2 linked regions of the Parashewanella spongiae genome follow. The protein of the gene in region 1 interacts with the protein of each later gene in a pairwise test. Links are inferred from orthologs where the notes say so. Each region holds a gene or a part of one and is shown on either strand. Other genes may lie near its edges.

The links.
Region 2: the proteins of zipA (region 1) and ftsZ interact in binary tests that used the Escherichia coli proteins (3 or more experiments, as listed by UniProt). The link is inferred for Parashewanella spongiae from one-to-one orthologs.

What each region holds. Positions count from the first base shown.
Region 1 is NZ_CP037952.1:1,751,960-1,762,884, forward strand. What follows is about bases 3,067-5,812. They hold zipA (cell division protein ZipA), read left to right. Parts: upstream 3,067-3,846; coding sequence 3,847-4,779; downstream 4,780-5,812. Other genes in these bases: smc (chromosome segregation protein SMC), read left to right, coding at 3,067-3,823; ligA (NAD-dependent DNA ligase LigA), read left to right, coding at 4,843-5,812. In the rest of the region: sulfate transporter CysZ, read right to left, coding at 1-229; more of smc, read left to right, coding at 404-3,066; more of ligA, read left to right, coding at 5,813-6,855; E2I05_RS06750 (ankyrin repeat domain-containing protein), read right to left, coding at 6,917-8,083; E2I05_RS06755 (beta propeller repeat protein), read left to right, coding at 8,775-9,830; E2I05_RS06765 (copper resistance protein CopD), read left to right, coding at 10,869-10,925. UniProt on the Escherichia coli protein: Essential cell division protein that stabilizes the FtsZ protofilaments by cross-linking them and that serves as a cytoplasmic membrane anchor for the Z ring.
Region 2 is NZ_CP037952.1:4,936,600-4,947,591, reverse strand. Bases 362-3,174 are described here. They hold ftsZ (cell division protein FtsZ), read left to right. Parts: upstream 362-1,077; coding sequence 1,078-2,271; downstream 2,272-3,174. Other genes in these bases: lpxC (UDP-3-O-acyl-N-acetylglucosamine deacetylase), read left to right, coding at 2,439-3,174; ftsA (cell division protein FtsA), read left to right, coding at 362-1,046. Outside these bases: more of ftsA, read left to right, coding at 1-361; more of lpxC, read left to right, coding at 3,175-3,362; E2I05_RS19545 (DUF721 domain-containing protein), read right to left, coding at 3,359-3,820; E2I05_RS19540 (M23 family metallopeptidase), read left to right, coding at 3,847-4,746; preprotein translocase subunit SecA, read left to right, coding at 4,805-7,534; E2I05_RS22170 (hypothetical protein), read left to right, coding at 7,940-8,080; E2I05_RS19525 (RNA-dependent RNA polymerase family protein), read left to right, coding at 8,400-8,759. UniProt on the Escherichia coli protein: Essential cell division protein that forms a contractile ring structure (Z ring) at the future cell division site. The regulation of the ring assembly controls the timing and the location of cell division.

The sequences.
Region 1 (10,925 bases):
TAGGCCAAAGCAAAAAACGAAGCCAGTTCAGCATTTCTGGTAGTTGGGTATCAAGCCAATCGAACAAAATTTGAAGTTGGCTTAATGCTAAATAAAATGCTCCTGCAAATAAAATCAAGTTAATCGTTAATGGAATAAACACAAAGGTTCGAAGACCAGGCTGTTTTATTAACTTAAATCCTTCTAAAAAATAATTTACACCGCTTTTTGCTGGAATTTGTGTACTCATAAAGATTAAGATCTCAAAACTATTGTCTATTATTGATTGTGAATAACTCAATCAAGAATGACAAGTCGTAAATGGTTAACACTTTTATAAAAAACGTTACAAAATGCTGCGTGCTTTGCTAAAGTAACCATTAGATTGTTCTTCCTTTCTTTTAGAGTAACTAACAGCCCATTAATGAAACTAAAACAGATAAAGCTGGCTGGATTTAAGTCGTTTGTTGACCCAACAAAAATCCCTTTTCAAAAAGCTCTAACAGGTGTGATTGGACCCAATGGTTGTGGGAAATCTAATGTCATTGATGCTGTTCGTTGGGTTTTGGGTGAGAGCAACGCCAAACATCTTCGTGGTGGCGCCATGACGGATGTCATATTTAGCGGGTCGAGTGCAAGGCGTCCTGTATCTGTCGCTGGCGTAGAGTTGTTTTTTGACAATCAAGACGGTCGATTGCCTGGGCAATACGCGAGTTATCAAGAAATATCAGTTAAGCGGCAAGTCACTCGTGACGGTGATTCAACTTATTATCTAAATGGCCAAAAATGTCGCCGTAAAGATATTACCGATTTATTTATGGGCACTGGGCTTGGGCCTAGAAGTTACGCCATTATTGAACAGGGCATGATTTCAAGGCTGATTGAATCTAAACCTCAAGATCTAAGGGTATTTATTGAAGAAGCTGCTGGAATTTCACGTTACAAAGAAAGGCGTCGTGATACTGAAAATAGAATTAGACACACCAGAGAGAATTTAGAGCGATTAGGTGATATTCGTGGCGAATTAGCGCTGCAACTCGATAAACTGTCGGAACAATCTAAAGCAGCATTGAAATATCGAGAGCATAAAAAAGTTGAACGTCAAACTCATGCAGAACTGTTGGTTTTAAGATATGAAGATCATGTTAAAAAAACTGAAGAACTATCGGCAAAAATTAATCAGTTAGATACAGAGCTTTTAAAGGCTCAATCTGAAAATCAGACAGTCACAACCAAGCAAACCGAATTAAATATTGGACTCAGTGAGCTTGTTGGAATTGAACAGAAAAAAGTGGCTGAATTTTATCAATCAGGCACTCAAATCGCTAAGCTTGAACAACAGATTAGCCATCAAAAAGAGCGAGAAGAGCAATCAAATCAGCAAGTAAATGAGATAAAAAGCAAACAAAGTGATCTTGAAACTCAAGTAGAACAACAAATTAATCAATTAAACCGTTTGGATGAAGAAGTAAATCATGCTCAACCAGAGTTTGAGCTGATGGATGAAAAGCTTGGGCAACTGATTGATCAAATAGAACAATATGAAAAAACGGGCAGAAGCCAACAAGATAATTTTCACGCGCAAAAACAAAAATTGAGTAATGTTCATTCTCAACAGCAAGTACTTGCCACCCAAATTGAGCACAGTGCAAGTCAAATACTTCAAGTCAGCGATCAAATAAATATTTATCGGCAACAGCTTGCAGTTTTGGAAGACGAAAGCAGCGTTGATAGTGATGATTCAAAAAAATTGCAAGAATTAATCGCGCACATTGCTGATGATGAAAATAGGATACAAAACAACACGAAGGATTTGCAGTCTTTAGAGATTGATATCCATCAATCTCAACAGCAACAACAGCAAAATCAGCAAGCTGTTGCAGTGGATACATCCCGTTTAGCCTTTATCAATAGTGAATTGTTATTGAGTCAGTCAACAACGGAGAAACAATTGTGGCAAGTGATAAATGCTAGTCCTGGGTGGGAAAAAGCCGTAGAAGTGGTTTTAGGGCACTTACTATCATCAAATGTTACCTTAATGGAATTACTTTCGACTGAGCATAATGGCTTTGTCGAGTCTGACGGTAAAACTACCCATAAACTATTGAGCTCGTCTGAAGTGAATTTGTCTCCGTGGTTGGATGGCGTGCACTGCGCTGAAAATTTAACCGAGGCGAAATCGTTACTACCTGATCTTAATCAGTCTCACCTGATAGCAACAAAAGACGGTTATTTATTGGGACATGGATTTTTATTAGGTAAGGCAGAAACGAGTCAATCTCAATTGAGTTTAGTGAGTGAGCAAGAACACCTGACTCAGCAAGTGAAATCACTTGAAGTTAAACAGAAACAATTAAATGAAAGCTTAACTCAGCTTTTGGAGCAACGTACAGAGCTTAATGAAAAGCACAAACAGCTTAATTCGTCTTTACAAGAAAGTAATTTATTAAGAACCAGCATCTTATCAAAGCAAGCTGCCGTTCGGGAGCAAAAAGAAAAAGATGAAGTACAAAAAAAATTATTACTTGAGCAATTAGAATACTCAACAAAGCAACAAGTTGAGTTAGAGTTAACCCGAGAAAGCCATCATGAGAAGCAACTCCAGTTATATGCACTTTCAGAGCAAGTTCAGCAAGAACTAGTTTCTAGTGAAACCAAAGTTCAGACCTATCGCATTGAGCATCAAAATTTAAAGCAACAATCTCAACAAGCGCAACAAAGCAGAAATGAGCTACAAAGTAAGTTACAAAACCTTTTGACACAACAAGCACTTGTTAAACAACAAGTGGAACAAAACAATCTGCGAAAAATAGAATTAGCGGTTCAATTGCAGCGAATCTCGAAAGAGAGCAATGCAAATGAAGCCGTAGGTGAATCTATAAAAGATGCATCCATAGAACTTCAGTTGCAGAAACTATTAAGTAAACAAACGGATCTGCAAAAAGAGCTCAATGAGATAAGAAGCCAACAGCTTGAACTGCAACAGCAAATAGATAGTTTAAAAAGTGAGCAGCAAAAGCATGTGGTTCAAATACAAGGCTTGACTCAGTCAATCAGCGAGTTAAAGTTACAACGTGAAGGTTTAAAGGGGCAAGCTGATAGTCAATTACAATTGTTAAAAGAAGAGGGCATTCAGTTACAAACTGTTATGTCGCAGCTTGACGATAATGCCAATATATCACAATGGCAACAAAAGCTTGAAAGAGTTCGAAGCCAGATCAGACAGCTAGGAGCCATAAACCTAGCCGCGATTAGCGAATTTGAACAACAAAGTGAGCGGAAAAATTATCTAGATGGTCAATGTGATGATTTGAATCAAGCGCTTCAAAGTTTAGAATCTGCAATACGCAAGATTGATAAAGAAACACGAATTCGTTTTAAAACGACGTTCGAGAAAGTGAATGAAGATTTAAGTCAGTTATTTCCAAAAGTATTTGGTGGCGGCAGTGCTTACTTAGCGCTTACCGATGATGACTTACTAGAAACGGGTGTGACGATCATGGCAAGACCGCCCGGTAAAAAGAATAGTACAATTCATTTACTTTCTGGTGGAGAAAAAGCTTTAACCGCTTTATCATTAGTATTCGCAATTTTTAGGTTAAATCCAGCACCATTTTGTATGTTGGATGAAGTTGATGCTCCGCTAGACGATGCGAATGTTGAACGTTTTTGTCGATTATTAAAAGAAATGTCAAAAACAGTACAGTTTATTTATATTAGCCATAATAAAATCACCATGGAATTGGCTGAGCAGTTAATTGGTGTAACGATGCATGAGCCGGGAGTCTCTCGTATTGTAACTGTGGATATTGATGAAGCAGTTGCATTGGCAGATGCAGGATAATGATTGGAAGAACAGGGTAACGAATGGAAGACCTACGACTAATTTTTGGGGTACTGGGTGGAATCGCTATTTTAGGAGTGATGATTCATGGAATTTGGTCTATTCGTCGTCAACAGATGAATAACATAAAGGGACAAAAGAAACCCCATAGAAAAGTTCTTACAAAACAAGTTCGAGATGCTGATGGCTTTGATGTTGATGGCATAAGTGAAGTTCGAGTTCGTTCTGCCCAAAGAGCACGAGCAGAAGTCCAAACTGAAAGCTCAATTAAAGAGACTTCAGTTGAGCCGAATATTAAAACTGAAACACAACGTCGAGTTGAGCCAGCATTAAATGCAGATGTAATGGATGAACCCGCTATTATTGCGAAACGAGATGAGCCTGTTATGGAACCGACACAAGTAGGATTGTTTGATAATCAAGAGCTTAATGCTCAAGAACTAGAAAATCCAGACGTAAATGAAAAGTCAGAGATCACTTCTGAGCCTAGTGCTGATTCTCAAAATGAAGCATCAGTCGAACAGCCACAAGATGTGGAAGAAGAATTACCTGATCCATATGATGTGTTAGTTTTGCATGTAATGGGGAAAAGTGGAGAAATGCTTAAAGGTGCAGAGCTACTTCCATCTATGCTGAGCATGAACTTTAAGTTTGGTGAAATGGATATTTTTCATAGACATCAAGATGCATCTGGAAACGGGAAGGTACTGTTTTCAATCGCTAACATGGTAAATCCAGGCGTTTTTGATCCAGATAATATGGAGCAATTTAGCACTCAAGGCGTAGTCATGTTCATGCGATTACCTTGCCATGGAAAAGCCTTACATAACTTTTCTATCATGTTGAACTCTGCCATGCAGATGGCCGATGATTTAGGCGCAACGGTAATGGATGGTCAGCGAGAGCCGTGGGATGAAGCAAAGAAGTTGGATTACATCAGGCGCATAAAATCGTAAAAGTAAAATTAATATTTTTAGAAAAGGTCGCAATAGCGGCCTTTTTAGTTACAGAGACAAGATATGATCGATATTAAGAAAGCTGCAGCCGAAATCTCTGAATTATCAGAGCTATTAAATAAACACAATATTAGTTATTACGTAGACGATGAGCCAAGCGTACCTGACGCTGAATATGATCGATTAATGAATCAACTTAAAGAGCTCGAGAAATCGTTTCCTGAGTTGGTGAGAGAAGACTCTCCTTCACAGCGTGTTGGTGGTGTAGCGTTAAGCAAATTTGACCCAATCATTCATTTAAAACCCATGCTTAGCTTAGATAATGCCTTTGATGAAGAAGACCTCGGTGCTTTTAACAATCGAAATGTTGAAAAGGTTGGTGAGATTCAATATTGCTGTGAACCTAAGTTGGATGGGCTAGCTGTCAGCATTTTATATCGTAATGGAGTGTTAGAGCGAGCGGCGACCCGTGGTGATGGTAGTGTTGGCGAAGACATAACAATGAATGTAAGAACTATTCGTTCTATTCCATTAAAATTACGAGGGGAATTTCCTCCCTTAGTCGAAGTACGCGGTGAAGTCTTTATGCCCCATGCATCATTCAATAAAGTGAACGACGCAGCAAAAGCAAAAGGCGATAAAGTGTTTGTTAATCCGAGAAATGCGGCCGCGGGAAGTTTACGCCAGTTAGACAGTCGTATTACTGCGAGTCGAAATTTAGGTTTTTATTCTTATGCGCTCGGTGTGGTTGAGCCAGAAAGTTGGCCGCTTAAACTGAGCCACTTTGAGCAATTGATGCAGCTTAAATCTTGGGGCGTACCAGTCAGCGACGAAGTAAAAGTGTGTATAACATTGTCAGATGTGACAGCTTACTACGCGGATATTTTAAGACGTCGAGGTGAATTAGCCTATGAAATTGACGGTGTAGTGATAAAGACCAACTCAATTGATCAACAGTTAGAGCTTGGATTTGTTGCCAAAGCACCCCGTTGGGCAATAGCATACAAGTTTCCAGCGCAAGAAGAAATGACTAGGCTTGAACAGGTAGATTTCCAAGTCGGTCGAACAGGTGCCATTACGCCAGTAGCTCGTTTAAAGCCGGTATTTGTTGGTGGGGTGACGGTATCAAATACAACGTTACATAATGCTGATGAAATTGAGCGCCTTGGCGTAAAAATTGGTGATACCGTTATTGTTCGTCGTGCTGGGGATGTCATTCCGCAGATTGTATCAATCGTCCCTGAAAAGCGCATTAGTGACGCCAGTGATATTGTGTTTCCCTCATGTTGTCCAATTTGTGATTCATTAGTCGAAAGGTTAGAAGGTGAAGCTGTTGCAAGGTGTACGGGTGGTTTGTTCTGTGAAGCACAACGCAAAGAAGCCATTAAACACTTTGCTTCGCGTAAGGCGATGAATATTGATGGTATGGGCGATAAAGTCGTTGAGCAGCTAATTGATAAAGAGCTTATTAAAACACCAGCTGATTTATTTAAGTTAACCGCATCTATGGTGACCATGCTTGATCGTATGGGGATGAAGTCAGCGACGAACCTTGTTCAGGCTATTGAAAAAGCAAAAGCAACAACACTTGCAAAATTTTTATACTCACTTGGTATTCGAGAAGTCGGTGAAGCAACAGCAGCAAACTTAGCGAGTTATTTCAAATCGATAGAAGCATTGCGAATGGCAGACATTGAGCAACTTACAGCCGTTGAAGATGTTGGAACGATTGTTGCCCAGCACCTTTCTCACTTTTTGAAACAGCCACATAATAATGAAGTGATTGATGCGTTAATCGAAGCAGGCGTGCATTGGCCAGAAATTCAAGCTGTTACTGAAGACTCTCAAGCGTTGAAAGGGCAAACTTGGGTATTAACCGGTACATTAACTCAGCTCAATCGCTCAGATGCTAAAGCAAGACTGCAGGAGTTAGGTGCAAAAGTTGCGGGAAGTGTATCTAAGAATACTGATTGCGTGGTTGCAGGTGAATCAGCTGGTTCTAAACTTGCTAAGGCATTAGAGTTAGGAATAAAAGTCATTGATGAAGACGAATTACTGGCTACTATATCTTCATAGTTTATTTACGAATGTATTCAACTGCTTGAATGATTAATTTCAGATAGCTTGGTTTTTATTTTTAGCTTTTTTTTGTTTTCAACTTCAAAGTTAGATTCTCGACTTGCAAGGCTTCATTCAAATGATGAAGCCTTAATCGTTCATCTGTCAATTTTAAAACTTCTTGCTCTAGGTTTGAAATTTGCTTTTCAAGTACTAGGTTAGCTTTGGCTTGCTGAGATATTACTTGTTCTTGCGAACAAGCTTGCTGAGTTTGTTTTGTATATTGCTCTGAGTGAGTGGCAATTTTGGATTTTAAATGAGAAATCTTTTTATTATGATCAAATAAATAGGAGATCCATGCATGACTGAAATCTCTTCTTCTACCACAAGTTTGCATTGGGGTTGTTCGTTTTTTGTTTTCAGCGCCTAAAACAGACATTGAAGCGTTACACAGTAGAAACTCAACGCATTTAAAATCGCCTTTTTTCATAATGATATGTGCGGGCGTATCCCCAAATTGTGTTTCATTGCACAGCAGTTTTTCTTCCAATCCTTGACTTCCATATTGCTTGTACCAAGCATCAATTACGGGCTTGAGTATGGAGTACTCTCCTCTACTTCCTAAAAAGTGAAAGATATTTTGGTTGTTCTCATAAATTAAGTTTAGTGACGCATTATACTCAATTAAAACTTGTAGTAAGGCTATGTTTCCAGTTCTGATTGCAATACAAAGTGGTGAATCCATAGAATTAGCTATGGCATCATGTTTTAAAGCAAGCTGGCCTGTTGCAAGAAATATGGGCGTAAATGAGGGACATTCAAATAAAACCTCATTAAGTTCTGAATTATTTATTTGGAATACCGCGAATAGGTGCCTTGTTCTTAAGCACTGAGGGTATTCTTGCAAAAGATTTTTAATTCTAGAAAGTAAAATAGGCTTAATTTTGTTAGTAGGGTATTCAGAAATGTATTTACTTAGTTTTGAAGTATGCTCTGATATTTGAGCAACTAGCCTCTGATCCCCTAGAGGAACTGTAAGTTGTGCTCGAGAGCTAATGATCGATTTTCTTGTAAATCCAGTCGGTTGAAATGGACCGTTCAATATAGGCGGGAGGAGTTGCTGGTTTGGTTTTACGTCTGGCTTTGTTGTTGTGAGTTGTTTTTTAGGAGGAAATGCAAAGAATTTTCCTGTATCAAGCTCTCGAGATGATGGTTTAGAAACCTGAGAATGAAAACATGAAAGCATGGCCGTAGAGGGGGAGTCTAGCCCTAAAGGTTGCTGTTTTTTGACGTTCGGTGAGTAATAGGCTTTAAGTAAAGTGGGTTGCGGTAATTTTGGATTTTGAAATGATATTTTACTTTCATGAGGAGCAGGTTGCAATAACGGTGATGGCTCGATACTCCATGAATCTTGCCTTGAATGTGATAAAGACAATGTAGAATAGTCAGCACTCATAACGGGCTCCTCACTAGCAGTAATAGCTTAATGTACCACATTCATAGCATTGTTTGGTCAAGGCCACTTCCTTTAAAGCGGCTTTTCATTATGATGCACTGTACACTCTTTGTTTTGGTCATTAATATTATGATTACATTGGATTTAATACGAAAATGCTTTATGCTTTTTTGATGAACAACAGATTAATCTTAAAAAAGCATCAATAATTAGACGATTGAGATCCTTATCTTAATGGTTCAGTTATTACTGTAATTGGTATTAGTTCCTTCCGTCATACACACTTTCAGTATTGAAGGGGATTTATACAAGCAATGAATATTTAATACTAACTTGATATTTAGATTACCATGATAATTAGCATAGTGTTTTTCATAGGGTGTTAGAGAGGTTATTTCCTATGAGATGCATCAAATCAAACTTTATATTATCCAGTTTTATATGGTTAGTTATTACGAATTTTTCTTTTGCAAGTGAACAAATGAAAGAAAGTTACTACCTTGATTTAACTCCGATTAAAGCCTTTTCTAATAAGAATTATATTTCAATAATTAAAAGCAGTGACCCAAATATCTTACTCGCTACAAACGGTTCCACATTATATCGGTCGTATGATAGAGCTGAAACTTGGAAAGATATAAAATGGGTCACAAATCATGGCTGGTGGCAGCAAATTGTTTCCTCGCCAAAAGATTCCCATGAATTCGCTGCTGTTAATAATGATAGGTTGCTGAAATCTTTTGATGACGGAGAGCACTGGGAACAGGTAAAGACATCTTGTCCTTTGGTAATTAAAGATAAACAAAATCATAAAATAACCAGCATTATCAGTTATCTTGGTAAGAGGAATCGGCTTGCGTTTAATAGTCATTCTAACGGCGAAGGGCTATTTTTGTCAGAAGATGGCGGTTTGACATGCCATGAGACTAATTTAAAAGGAAATTATTGGCAAATAACAAGTTCGGAGGGTTCCAATCACATATTTGCTATAAATTCTTGGGATGGAGTTATGGCGCGTTCAGATAATGGAGGTGAGTTATGGAGGACATTGAATTTTAAGGGGGCTGGAGTTCCTTTGATGTTGGCTTTTCCTTTCAAGCGATATCATTTGAATAATGCAATTTATTTTACAATGATCAATCGTGATTTTAAGTATGGAAATTCATCATTAATAAGTAGCTATGATGGTGGGGAAACTTGGTCAAGATTGAAAACTGATTCAGTCCAGCCATTAACAATATTTCCTTTCCATTCGTACCTCAGTTCACTTGGATTCATTGCTTGGGATGTGAAGAGTAATTTTCATGTATTAAAAAAAGTAAGAGGAAAAGAAGAGTTTAAGAAAATGCCTTTAAAGTTTATTTCAGAGAGTGGGGAACCAGTCAGTTTAACAAATTTTAGAGGTTTTAGGTTTACAGCTATAAATACTCAACATACAGAAGGGATACTATTGCTCGTTTTACATGATAATCCAGACGCTATCGATGGAAATGGATATCACTACTTTAAATACAGGTTAAGAAGATCAGTGACCTAAGATTTTAAAGTTCATTACAAGCCAATAGTTTTCTCAACAAATTAACTCACGAATTTTTGCGTAGCTTTGCTCACAAATATCATTCGATAATTTTTACTATTTAATTTCTGTTGAACAGAAGGAGATAGGGCAAACGTTGTCAGCTTGCAGCTAACAATTCTATTTGGATTGGTATAACTCTATCTGATAATCTGCCAAAAAAGTGGGTTGTGGACTGCACCAAAGTCGGTCGAGGAAAACCGGCGTTACAATATCTGTCGAGGTATTTGTATCGCGGCGTACTGCCGGACAAAGAAATTATCAACGTGACTCAAGATGAAGTGACGTTCCGTTATAAAGACAGTAATACGAAACAAACTCAAATCCGTACACTGGCGACGTTGAAATTTCTTTGGCTTATCATTCAACATGTGATACCGAAAGGGTTTCGACGAGTGCGAGATTACGGATTACTGGCTGACGCTAATCGAAAAAAGCTGAAAGAAGTTCAACATCTGCTGGCGATACTTCTGGGCTGTGCATTACCCGAAATCGACACAGTGAGAACCAAAGCCATTAAGCTGTGCGCTTGCTGTAAGCAGCCAATGCAATTTATGGGGATAAAGAAAACATTGAACTTTAGCATGCAGTTCGACTAACCCAAGTAACATCAATAATAAGGATAATGGCACCACTCAATTGAGGGAAGAGTAACCAGAAAAATGACAACATAACGCAACAGGAATATTGGCATTTTTTTTTAAAACTCAAACGGCCAAGGAATAGGCATATCTACAGCAAAGTGAGCCTTTAAAAAGGCTTACTCACATCACAGGTTTTATACAGAGATATTTGCATATATAAAGTAGAAAACACCGAGAATGGCTTATCCAACAACCAGATAAGATGGCGGCTGCGCGCCATCTATCTTTATTTATTCGGGGCTTTTTAAGGTAATTGGTATAAATATAAACTTTTCATGTCTGCTTGCTCAAAATCAATTTTGACGACCTGATAGTTCGTTATGATGCTGTTATTACTCATTTGAAGTTTAAAAATATGTATAGTTTTTCTTTAACTCTCCATTTACTTGCTGCAACAGTTTGGACTGGAGGA
Region 2 (10,992 bases), 3.2 Mb from region 1 along the record:
CATTAGATCAAGCAGAGCTGATGGCCGATTGTCAGGTTACATCTGTTTATTTGAGCATCTCAGGAAAGCACATCGCCTGCCAAAACGAGAATGGTATGGTGTCAATTGATGACGATGAAGTCACTCAAGAAGATGTGGATAATGTTATACACACAGCTCGCTCAGTTAAGATACCGACGGAACGCCGAATTTTACATGTATTACCACAAGAGTATGCTATCGACGTACAGGAAGGCATTAAAAGCCCGATGGGAATGTCAGGTATGCGGATGGAAGCAAAAGTACATATTGTGACCTGTGCCAACGATATGGCGAAAAATATCACAAAAAGTGTTGAGCGTTGTGGCTTAAAAGTGGATGATCTAGTTTTCTCTGGTATTGCTTCAGCTGATGCGACACTCACAAATGATGAAAAAGATTTAGGCGCGTGCCTTGTGGATATTGGTGGCGGTACGACAGATATTGCTATCTACACGAATGGTGCATTGCGCCATTGTGCGGTGATACCTGTTGCGGGTAATCAAGTCACAAATGATATCGCAAAGATATTCAGAACCCCTTTATCGCATGCTGAACAAATAAAAGTACAGTTTGCAAATGCAAGAAGTGCAGCGGTCAGTCGTGAAGAAAATATTGAAGTGCCATCAGTCGGTGGCCGGCCATCGCGGTCAATGTCGAGGCACACTTTGGCAGAGGTCGTCGAGCCAAGGTATCAAGAAATGTTTGAATTGATACTACAAGAGCTGCGTGACAGCGGTTATGAAGAACAAATAGCGGCGGGAATAGTACTGACTGGCGGTACGGCCTCAATTGAAGGCGTCGTTGATGTTGCAGAAGCTACATTCGGAATGCCAGTTAGAGTCTCAGGCCCACTCGAAGTAAAAGGCCTATACGATTATGTCAGCGAACCACTTTACTCAACAGGTATCGGCTTGTTGCATTATGGTGCAAGACGCATCATGGACAGTGAATTTGAGCGTCCGGAACGTCAAGGCGTAACCGATGCTCTGAGCCGGATCAAAAGTTGGTTCAAAGGTGAATTTTAGTTTTTAATGCAGGCAATATGGAGTTCAAACTATGTTTGAGATCATGGACACTCACTCAGATGAAGCGGTGATTAAAGTCATCGGTGTTGGCGGCGGAGGTGGTAATGCTGTCGAACACATGGTGAAGCACAATATCGAAGGGGTAGAGTTTGTAGCGACGAATACTGACGCTCAAGCTCTGCGTAAATCTTCTGCTGGCTCTACAATTCAGTTAGGGCGTGATGTGACTAAAGGGCTGGGAGCAGGTGCAAATCCTGAAGTCGGTCGTTTAGCCGCTGAGGAAGATAAAGAAAGCATTCGTTCAGCGATAAAAGGTTGCGATATGATTTTTATTGCAGCTGGAATGGGGGGCGGTACTGGAACAGGTGCAGCACCTGTCGTCGCGCAAATTGCTAAAGAAGAAGGTATTTTAACGGTAGCGGTTGTGACAAAACCTTTTCCTTTTGAAGGGAAAAAGAGAATGACATTTGCCGAGCAAGGTATTGAAGAACTTGGTAAAAACGTTGATTCATTGATCACGATCCCGAATGAGAAGTTATTAAAAGTATTAGGCCGAGGCACATCGTTATTGGATGCCTTCGCGGCTGCGAATAATGTGTTACTTGGTGCCGTGCAAGGTATTGCAGAATTGATTACCCGCCCTGGTTTGATCAATGTCGACTTTGCGGACGTCAAAACGGTAATGTCTGAAATGGGCAATGCCATGATGGGAACAGGTATTGCGAGTGGTGAAGATAGAGCAGAAGAAGCAGCAGAAGCTGCGGTTGCCAGTCCTTTACTCGAAGATATTGATCTTGCTGGTGCTCGAGGTGTGTTAGTGAACATCACTGCCGGAATGGACATGAGTATCGAAGAGTTTGAAACGGTTGGTAATCATGTTAAAGCTTACGCTTCTGATAACGCAACGGTTGTAGTTGGTGCGGTTATCGATCCTGAAATGAGTAATGAACTTAGAGTAACGGTTGTTGCAACAGGAATTGGTGCAGAAAAAAAGCCTGATATCACATTAGTGAGTAAACCAACTCCTAGAGCAGAAGCTGCTCCGGAAGTGTTATCGGTATCTAGAGCATCTGAAAAAGTATCAGTGGCGGAGCCGAGTCCTGATATGGCAACTACAACGGCTGGAAATGTCGTTCAAGTTGGCGTTGGTCAAGCGAGTCCGGCCCAAAAAAATGACATAGATTATTTAGATATTCCGGCGTTTTTACGCAAACAAGCTGACTAAAGTATGCGTGTAAAAGTATGATTTTGATCTGCTTTGTACAATGTAATATCGGTGGTTTTTTGTTTCACCGTAAAAATATGTTAGCATATCCGACCAGCCAAGCTTGCCTGCGGTTTGTTTTTGGTCGGAAAAATTTTAATTTAAAAAAATTAGGTACTGGTAACTGAATGATTTTTCAAAGAACTATTCAAAAAATGGTGAAAACTACTGGAGTGGGCTTACACTCGGGTAATAAGGTCACATTGGCAATTAAACCAGCACCAGTTAATAGTGGTATTGTGTTTATTCGCACCGATCTTGAACCAACCGTTGCCATAACAGCTAAAGCTGAACAAGTTCGAGAAACCATGCTTTGCACCGTGTTAGCGAATGATGATGGCGTTAAAGTCGCAACTATTGAACACTTGTTCGCAGCGTTAGCCGGTTTAGGTATCGATAATGCCATCATTGAAGTCGATGCCCCTGAAATTCCCATTATGGACGGGAGCGCCAGTCCATTTGTATTTTTACTCCAGTCAGCGGGAGTCGCGCAACAGTCCTTGCCTAAGAAATATTTACGCATTAAGAAAACGATTAAAGTTGAAGACGGTGATAAATGGGCAATGCTGAAGCCGTATCAAGGTTTCAAAATTGACTTTAAAATTGATTTTTCACATCCAGAAATAGCTCGTAGCCAGCAACATATGATTATGGACTTTTCTACCGCTGGATTCATTAAAGATATTAGCCGTGCCAGAACATTTGGCTTTATGCGTGACATTGAGTATTTACGTGCTAACGATTTAGCATTAGGTGGCAGTATGGAAAATGCCATTGTTTTAGATGAATACAAAGTCTTAAACCCTGATGGTTTAAGGTATGATGATGAATTTTTGAAACATAAAATTCTTGATGCATTTGGCGATCTTTATGTTGCAGGTAATGCCATTGTTGGTGAGTTTTCAGCCTTTAAAACAGGTCATGCTTTAAATAATAAATTAGTCAGAGCATTACTCGCCGAGCAAGAAGCTTGGGAATTGATCAGTTATGAAAATGAGGCTGATGTCCCAGTGAGCTTTATGACAATGAATAATGCTGCGATAACGACCTAATCATCACTGAAATGCCTTTGACGGCTGGCTAATGCAGCCAGCCGTTTTAGTTTGTGGCCTAGGCTACCTTCTATATTTTCAGCCAAAGCTTCAATGTGTGAGGCCGCTGTATTACTAAGATGCGCATGATTTTGCTCGACATTTGAAGCGACCGCAAACATCCTTGGGTTGACTTTAACGTCAATACTAGAGAGCATTGGTAACGCTTCATTTTGAAGTTTAAGCAGTAATTGTGATTTTTGAAAGTTGAGTCTTGTAGCCCAAGATGCTGAAGAAACTTCAACAACCAATGTGCTTTCACGCAAGTTAGCGACTTTAATTTGCGTGATAATTGGACCATGCAGCTGCTGTTTAATGAGTTGGTCTAAACTTAATAATAATTCAGCTTTTTCCTTAAGCTCAGGAAGTTTGCCGGAAACGTTCAATAACTGACTGAGATCGTGAGGTAGCTTTTTCATATGATAATTGGTGGCTTGATAAGAATATGAGTGTAACAGTATTTATCCAAGGCAGAAAAGATGTAAAACGTTGGCATCTTGGCAAACGTTGGTTAATGCTGCCTGTCATCCTAGCTGCGCTTGCTATCATTCTATATCAAAACAGTAATGCACGCTTTGTCGATCAGCAAGCGAACATGAACTCTGAGCGCCTAGAAAGGGAAGAGCAAAAACAACAAGTGCTCAATCTCAAACAAGCGACAGAATCCCAATTATCGTTATTAGTCACTCATGTCGCGAGAATGCAAGCTAAAATAACTCGTCTTGAAGCACTCGGTCAGCAAGTAGCATCACAAAATGATCTCGACGGACAATTTGATTTCTCCGATGAAGTCGGTGTGGGTGGTATGAGTGATTTAGGAGCAAGCGTCGAGCTGAACCAACTTATTCAAGACATGGATAAACTCGCTTCTCAGATTGATCATAGAGAACAACAGCTTTCAGTACTTGAAACTGTGGTATCTAATCTCCATATAGATAAAGAACGATATATTTCTGGTCGTCCGATCGCTAAAGGCTGGTTATCTTCTCCTTTCGGTTTACGCAATGATCCTTTTACAGGTCGTCGCGCAATGCATAAAGGGATTGATTTCGCTGGTGCGAAAGGCACTGAAGTTGTTGCTACTGCAGCAGGAGTAGTGACTTGGGCTGGTAGCATGTTTGGTTACGGCAATCTTGTCGAAATTGATCATGGTAACGGACTTCATACTCGATACGGACACAATGCATCCTTGAGTGTTCAAGTAGGAGATGTGGTCATTAAAGGACAAAAAGTGGCAAGTATGGGCAGCACCGGCCGCTCAACTGGGCCACACGTACACTATGAAGTGTTGCGGGGCGGGCGACAAATCGATCCTCAAAAATACGTCTACCGCAAGGCAGGTTAATTGAAACATTGGCATAAAATTAAATAATTTACAGCCTCCATTGAGATAAGTGATTCAGATGTTTGGAAAATTACTGACAAAAGTTTTTGGTAGTCGTAACGATCGTACCCTTAAAAGTTTCGGCAAAATAGTTAATCAAATAAATGCATTAGAAGCAGAGTACAGTAAGTTTTCTGATGATGAGTTATCAGCAAAAACCGAAGAGTTTCGTAAACGAATTGCTGATGGCGAAACGCTCGAAGATATCATGGCGGAAGCTTTTGCAGTTGTTCGCGAAGCATCTGTGCGTATTTTTGAAATGCGACATTTTGATGTGCAGCTTATCGGCGGCATGGTCTTGGATAGTAACCGTATTGCAGAAATGCGTACAGGTGAAGGTAAAACCCTTACCGCAACATTACCCGCATACCTTAATGGTTTAACAGGTAAAGGCGTTCACATTATTACCGTGAATGATTACCTAGCAGCCCGTGATGCTGAATTTAATCGACCTTTATTTGAATTCTTAGGCTTATCTGTTGGTATTAATGTCGCGGGATTATCGCCAGAAGAGAAAAAGCAAGCCTACGCTGCAGATATCACATACGGAACCAATAACGAATTTGGCTTTGATTATCTGCGTGACAATATGGCGTTTTCTCCGCAAGAACGCGTTCAACGCCCGTTGCATTATGCGTTAATCGATGAAGTCGACTCAATTCTTATCGATGAAGCAAGAACCCCATTGATTATTTCAGGAGCTGCCGAAGACAGTTCTGAATTGTACATGCAAGTGAATACGCTTATTCCTAATCTTGTACGTCAAGAAAAAGAAGATACTGAAGAATTTGTTGGTGAAGGCGATTACAGTATTGATGAAAAAGCCAAGCAAGTTCACATGACTGAGCGTGGTCAAGAAAAAGTTGAACAACTATTGGTCGAACGTGGGTTATTACCTGAAGGCGACTCATTATATTCTGCAGCAAACATTTCCTTATTACACCATGTTACTGCCGCGTTACGTGCGCATACTTTATTCGAAAGAGATGTTGATTACATTGTTAAAGATGATGAAGTTATTATCGTAGACGAACATACTGGTCGTACAATGCCGGGTAGACGTTGGTCTGAAGGCTTACACCAAGCGGTAGAAGCTAAAGAAGGGGCTCATATTCAAAATGAAAACCAAACACTTGCTTCTATAACCTTCCAGAATTACTTCCGTATTTATGAGAAATTAGCGGGCATGACAGGTACTGCTGATACCGAGGCTTTTGAATTTCAGCATATTTATGGCTTAGATACCGTTGTGGTTCCAACGAATCGTCCAATGGTGCGTAAAGATATGCCTGATTTAGTGTATTTGACAGCCGCAGAAAAATACAATGCGATCATTGAAGATATTAAAGACTGTCAAGAACGTGGTCAGCCAGTTCTCGTAGGTACAGTGTCTATTGAGCAATCTGAATTGTTGTCGCGCTTAATGAATGCACAGAAGATTAAGCACAGTGTTTTGAATGCTAAATTCCATGAAAAAGAAGCAGATATTGTGGCGCAAGCTGGCCGAGCTGGTGTGGTTACCGTAGCAACCAATATGGCTGGACGTGGTACTGATATTGTACTGGGCGGCAATTGGAACGCGGAAGTCGCTGAGCTAGATAATCCAACAACTGAGCAAATTACTGCTATTAAAGATGCATGGCAAGTTCGTCATGACGCAGTTATCGAATCCGGTGGCTTGCACATATTGGGTACAGAGCGTCATGAGTCGCGTCGTATCGATAATCAGCTACGTGGTCGTTCAGGTCGTCAAGGTGATGCCGGCTCATCTCGCTTCTATTTATCAATGGAAGACAGTTTGATGAGGATTTTTGCTTCAGATCGTGTTTCAGGCATGATGAAAAAATTAGGTATGGAAGAAGGCGAAGCCATCGAACATCCTTGGGTTTCACGTGCAATTGAAAACTCTCAACGTAAAGTTGAAGCACGTAACTTTGATATTCGTAAACAACTTCTTGAATTTGACGACGTAGCGAATGATCAGCGACAAGTTGTCTATTCACAACGAAACGATCTTATGGATGCGCAAAGTATTGCAGATACCATAGATAACGTAAAAGAAGATGTTATTGCTGGTGTCATCGAGCAATATGTTCCACCTCAGTCAATTGAAGAAATGTGGGACGTCCCTGGATTAGAAACTCGTCTGCAGCAAGAGTTCTCAATAGCATTACCAATTAATGAATGGTTAGAGAAAGAAGACGATCTTCATGAAGAAACATTACGCGAACGTATTGTTACTAGCTGGTCGGAAGCTTATGCCGCAAAAGAAGAAGCAGTAGGTGGTTCTGTTTTACGACAGTTTGAAAAGTCAGTCATGCTTCAAACATTAGATTCGCTTTGGAAAGAGCATCTCGCGGCGATGGATCATCTTCGCCAAGGTATACACCTACGAGGTTATGCTCAAAAGAATCCAAAGCAAGAATATAAGCGTGAATCTTTTGAGTTGTTTCAACAAATGCTAGACACTCTTAAATATGATGTCATTAGCGTCTTGTCTAAAGTACAAGTTCAAGCCCAATCGGATGTCGATGAGATGGAACAGCGTCGCCGTGAAGAAGAAGCGCGTTTGCATCGTGACTTCCAACATCAGCAGGCTGAGTCAATGGTTGGAGCTGAAACAGAAGAAGTCGCTGCGCTCGAATCTCATACTCCGATAGTTCGAGACGGTGAAAAGATTGGTCGCAACGATCCTTGCCCTTGCGGTTCGAGAAAGAAATACAAGCAGTGTCACGGAAAAATTAGTTAACCAATCACTGACTTTGTGAATCTCAAATGAATGGCGCTATTTAAAATAGCGCCTTTTTTGTTTGCCCAGCGAAGCTGGCAAACCCGACAGGCAGAAAGAAGCCTGTATCACCCAGACTGAGGGGAAGATAATCCGAATGGCAAGGGCGTTATGGGCTAACGGCAAGGTCTGAAGGAAGCCATAGGAAGTTAGAGGTACACAGCGAAAGCGAACCTGATTCGGCATAATAGAGAGGTAAGCGTGCGAAATAGCGCAACGCCATATACTCAGTCAGCTCTATCATGTGCTTGAGGGTGGGATTTCTAACAGGGAGCGAGTGCAGTAACTGGGGAAGCCTGACACCTTATCTGGGATAGTCCAGAAGCTTTTATACAAGAGGAAACTCAAGGTAGAAGTTGGTGCGAGGTGGCCGATGAGCCCGTAGTAGTGAGTAAAATCCAGCCGATGAAAGCCAGTAATGGTGTGGAGGGCAAAACTGGATTGACCAATGACGTAGTTTATTGGCGACATCAACAGCCAAAAGCCTTGATGTTGGCGAAGGGGTGAAGCTTAATTTAAGTTTGTGATGGACAGGATTTTTTTTCACAGATACAGAAAATCACAAAAAAAAAGATGAGTGAGGCATTTCCGACTGGAGGCATTAGGAATAATGACTCTGGAGACCGAAGCCGTATACGGGAGTAATTCAGTCATATCAAAGTAAATTGCCAAGGGCTAGAAGGCTTTGAGGCTGAGTGAAATACACCAACTGATGAAAACAAGACACTGAACCCAAACAACGCACACAGAGAGATCAATAAGAGTTTATTACAGCTTGTATGGTCGCTTACTTAACAAAGAATCACTGTACAACGGATTTAAGAAAGTGTGGAGAGCCAAAGGCACTGCTGGAATTGATGAGCAGAGCTTAGAGCAATTCGCCTCAAATCTGAGTAACGAACTTGATAAACTTCTTATCGAACTCAAAACCAAGCAATACCGACCTTCAGCCGTCAAACGGGTAGAAATCCCGAAAGATGATGGTGGAGTGAGAAAGCTTGGGATACCAACAGTTCGAGACCGAATCGTACAACAATGCCTAAACGATATACTAAGTCCGATATTTGAAGAGCAGTTCCATCCATCAACCAAAAAAAATCAGTTGCCCCTTCACCCTCGTAATTTAGTGTCTCGACCAAGCGTTGATCAAATTGAGTTTCTTGCCTTCAGCGCATTATGCGGTTGAACCTAAACGTTCATGATAGGCATAGATGTCATGAGCGTTTACTTTAATTTCGATTTTTCTATCACACTACACCATGAAAATTCTTTCTGTTTTATTCTAACTATTAGCAGAGCTTAAATCGTGGTCGCATTTTTTTTAGTTTTCATAACTGAACCTAAACTGATCTGGATATGGTTGCTCGTACCCTCGGCTATTTCAGCTTTTACGCATTGAATGAACGGTAAAATGACCAGTTCTCGTTAGAGTTCTTGGCAATCCAATCTATCCACTAGGCTCTGCTACTCACTTTAATTCAGTGGAGTAGTATTTTATGGAACCTATTGTAAACAGTTGTGCAGGATTAGATGTCCACAAGATGATGGTCACTATCCGCAAGGAGACAGAGCAGGGAATTTAAGAAACCACTCAATCCTTTGGTACTTTAAAAAAAGAACGCTTGAAATTATGCCATTTTCTCAAGCAGCATCATATTGAGCTAGCTGTAATGGAAAGTACAGGTGTTTACTGGAAAAGCATCTACCTTTCACTTGTTACAGCTGGCATAAAAACGCAGGTCGTTAATGCAAGACATGTCAAGAATGTTCCCAGTCGAAAGACAGATGTCATTAACAGTCAATGGCTCGCTTCACTTGGTCACTCTGGACTTGTTCGGTCAAGTTTCGTTCCAGCGCCACAGCAGAAGCAACTCAGATTACTGACTCGCAGAAGAGACAAACAAAAAAAGGAATTGAGTAATGAGAAAAATCGATTACATAAAACCTTAGATGATGCTGGTATTCGTCTGGGCGGGTTTATTAGCGACATTAACGGGAAATCAGGGCAAATACTCGTGAACGGTCTGATTGAAGGAAAGCCATTGTGTGACTTGATAAAAATGGTCGACCCAAGACTGAAAGCCGATAGAAGTGAACTTATGGCGAGTATGGACGAAACTCTTACTCCGTCACACCTTTATATCTTGCGTAATATCAAAAGTCACATTGAGTTTCTAGAGAAGCAGCTTGCTGAGCTAGAAACCTTACTTATTGAAACGATAAAACCGTGGAATGAGGCTCTGGAACTTTTGCAAACGATACCGAGCACTAGTGTTATCAGTGCAGCTTGTCTTATTGGTGAAATCGGTGACGACATGAGTTGCTTCGATGGAATGAAGGGTATCAGCTCATGGGCAGGTTTATGTCCGGGAAATAATGAAAGTGCAGGAAAAAGAAAAAGTGGGCGAATGCGTAAAGGAAACAAAATGGTCAAAACACTCTTGTGTGAAGTAGCTAATGCTGCCGTTAAGACGAAAAGTCAATTCAAAGGCAAGTACCAAGGTTTGGTCATCCGTTGAGGACACAAGAGAAGTATCATTGCTATCGCCCACAAACTTTTACGTATTATCTACACAGTATTAAGCCGAAGGAAAGCCTATTTTGACCCAGATATTAACTACGAGGAGTTAATGGTCAGGAGAAATAGTCCCCGATGGCTTCAAATGATGGTTAAATACAATATGGTATAAACAGTTAAGCAAAAAGCTTAACAGACAGCCAGACTTATTTTTATCCCTTCAATAATTGCGGGGAGGACTATGTTGCGTCTAATACTATTAATTTTCACGGTAACATCAGTTGAACGCTGAGTATACGAGTAACTGTTTGAGCGCAATACGATGATTTTATCATCATGGCTTTCACCCAATGAGTGAAGTGCTCTACGCTCACAAGCTTGCTAAAATGACTGCTATCTGCGTTGTAATTTTTGCAAGTAGAATAAACTACTTGCTGCAAGCTACGCCTTACTATCAGCCATTTTTTCTACGCTTGAGAACGCAGTCAACTGATGTTTCTAGGGAGCGCCACGAAGCGCTTTATTCTGTTGCGGGATTTGTCTCAACGTATACGCAGCCAAGCGATTACATGGCCATAAACCAGAGACAGCAACGTTATTATTTATAATAAGTCCATCAGGTTGAAACGTACCTGACGGGATAATTACCAGTTCATCCCGAAATCTGACGGGCATGCATAATGGGTAACCGCTATGACATGAAGCCCAGTGACAAAGGCCTTGAATAAAGGTTGAGATGCAATGTAGGCCGCAGCATCAAGCGAATTCAGTTAAGCGTCGTAAATCAAAAAATGAAGATGGGGAGTCTTTCCTAGTTGACGAACCCTGACACAAACAGAGAAGCAACTGGTAAATGCATCTGTTTGATCTTCCGGCGTAATATGAAGTGGCATGTATTGAA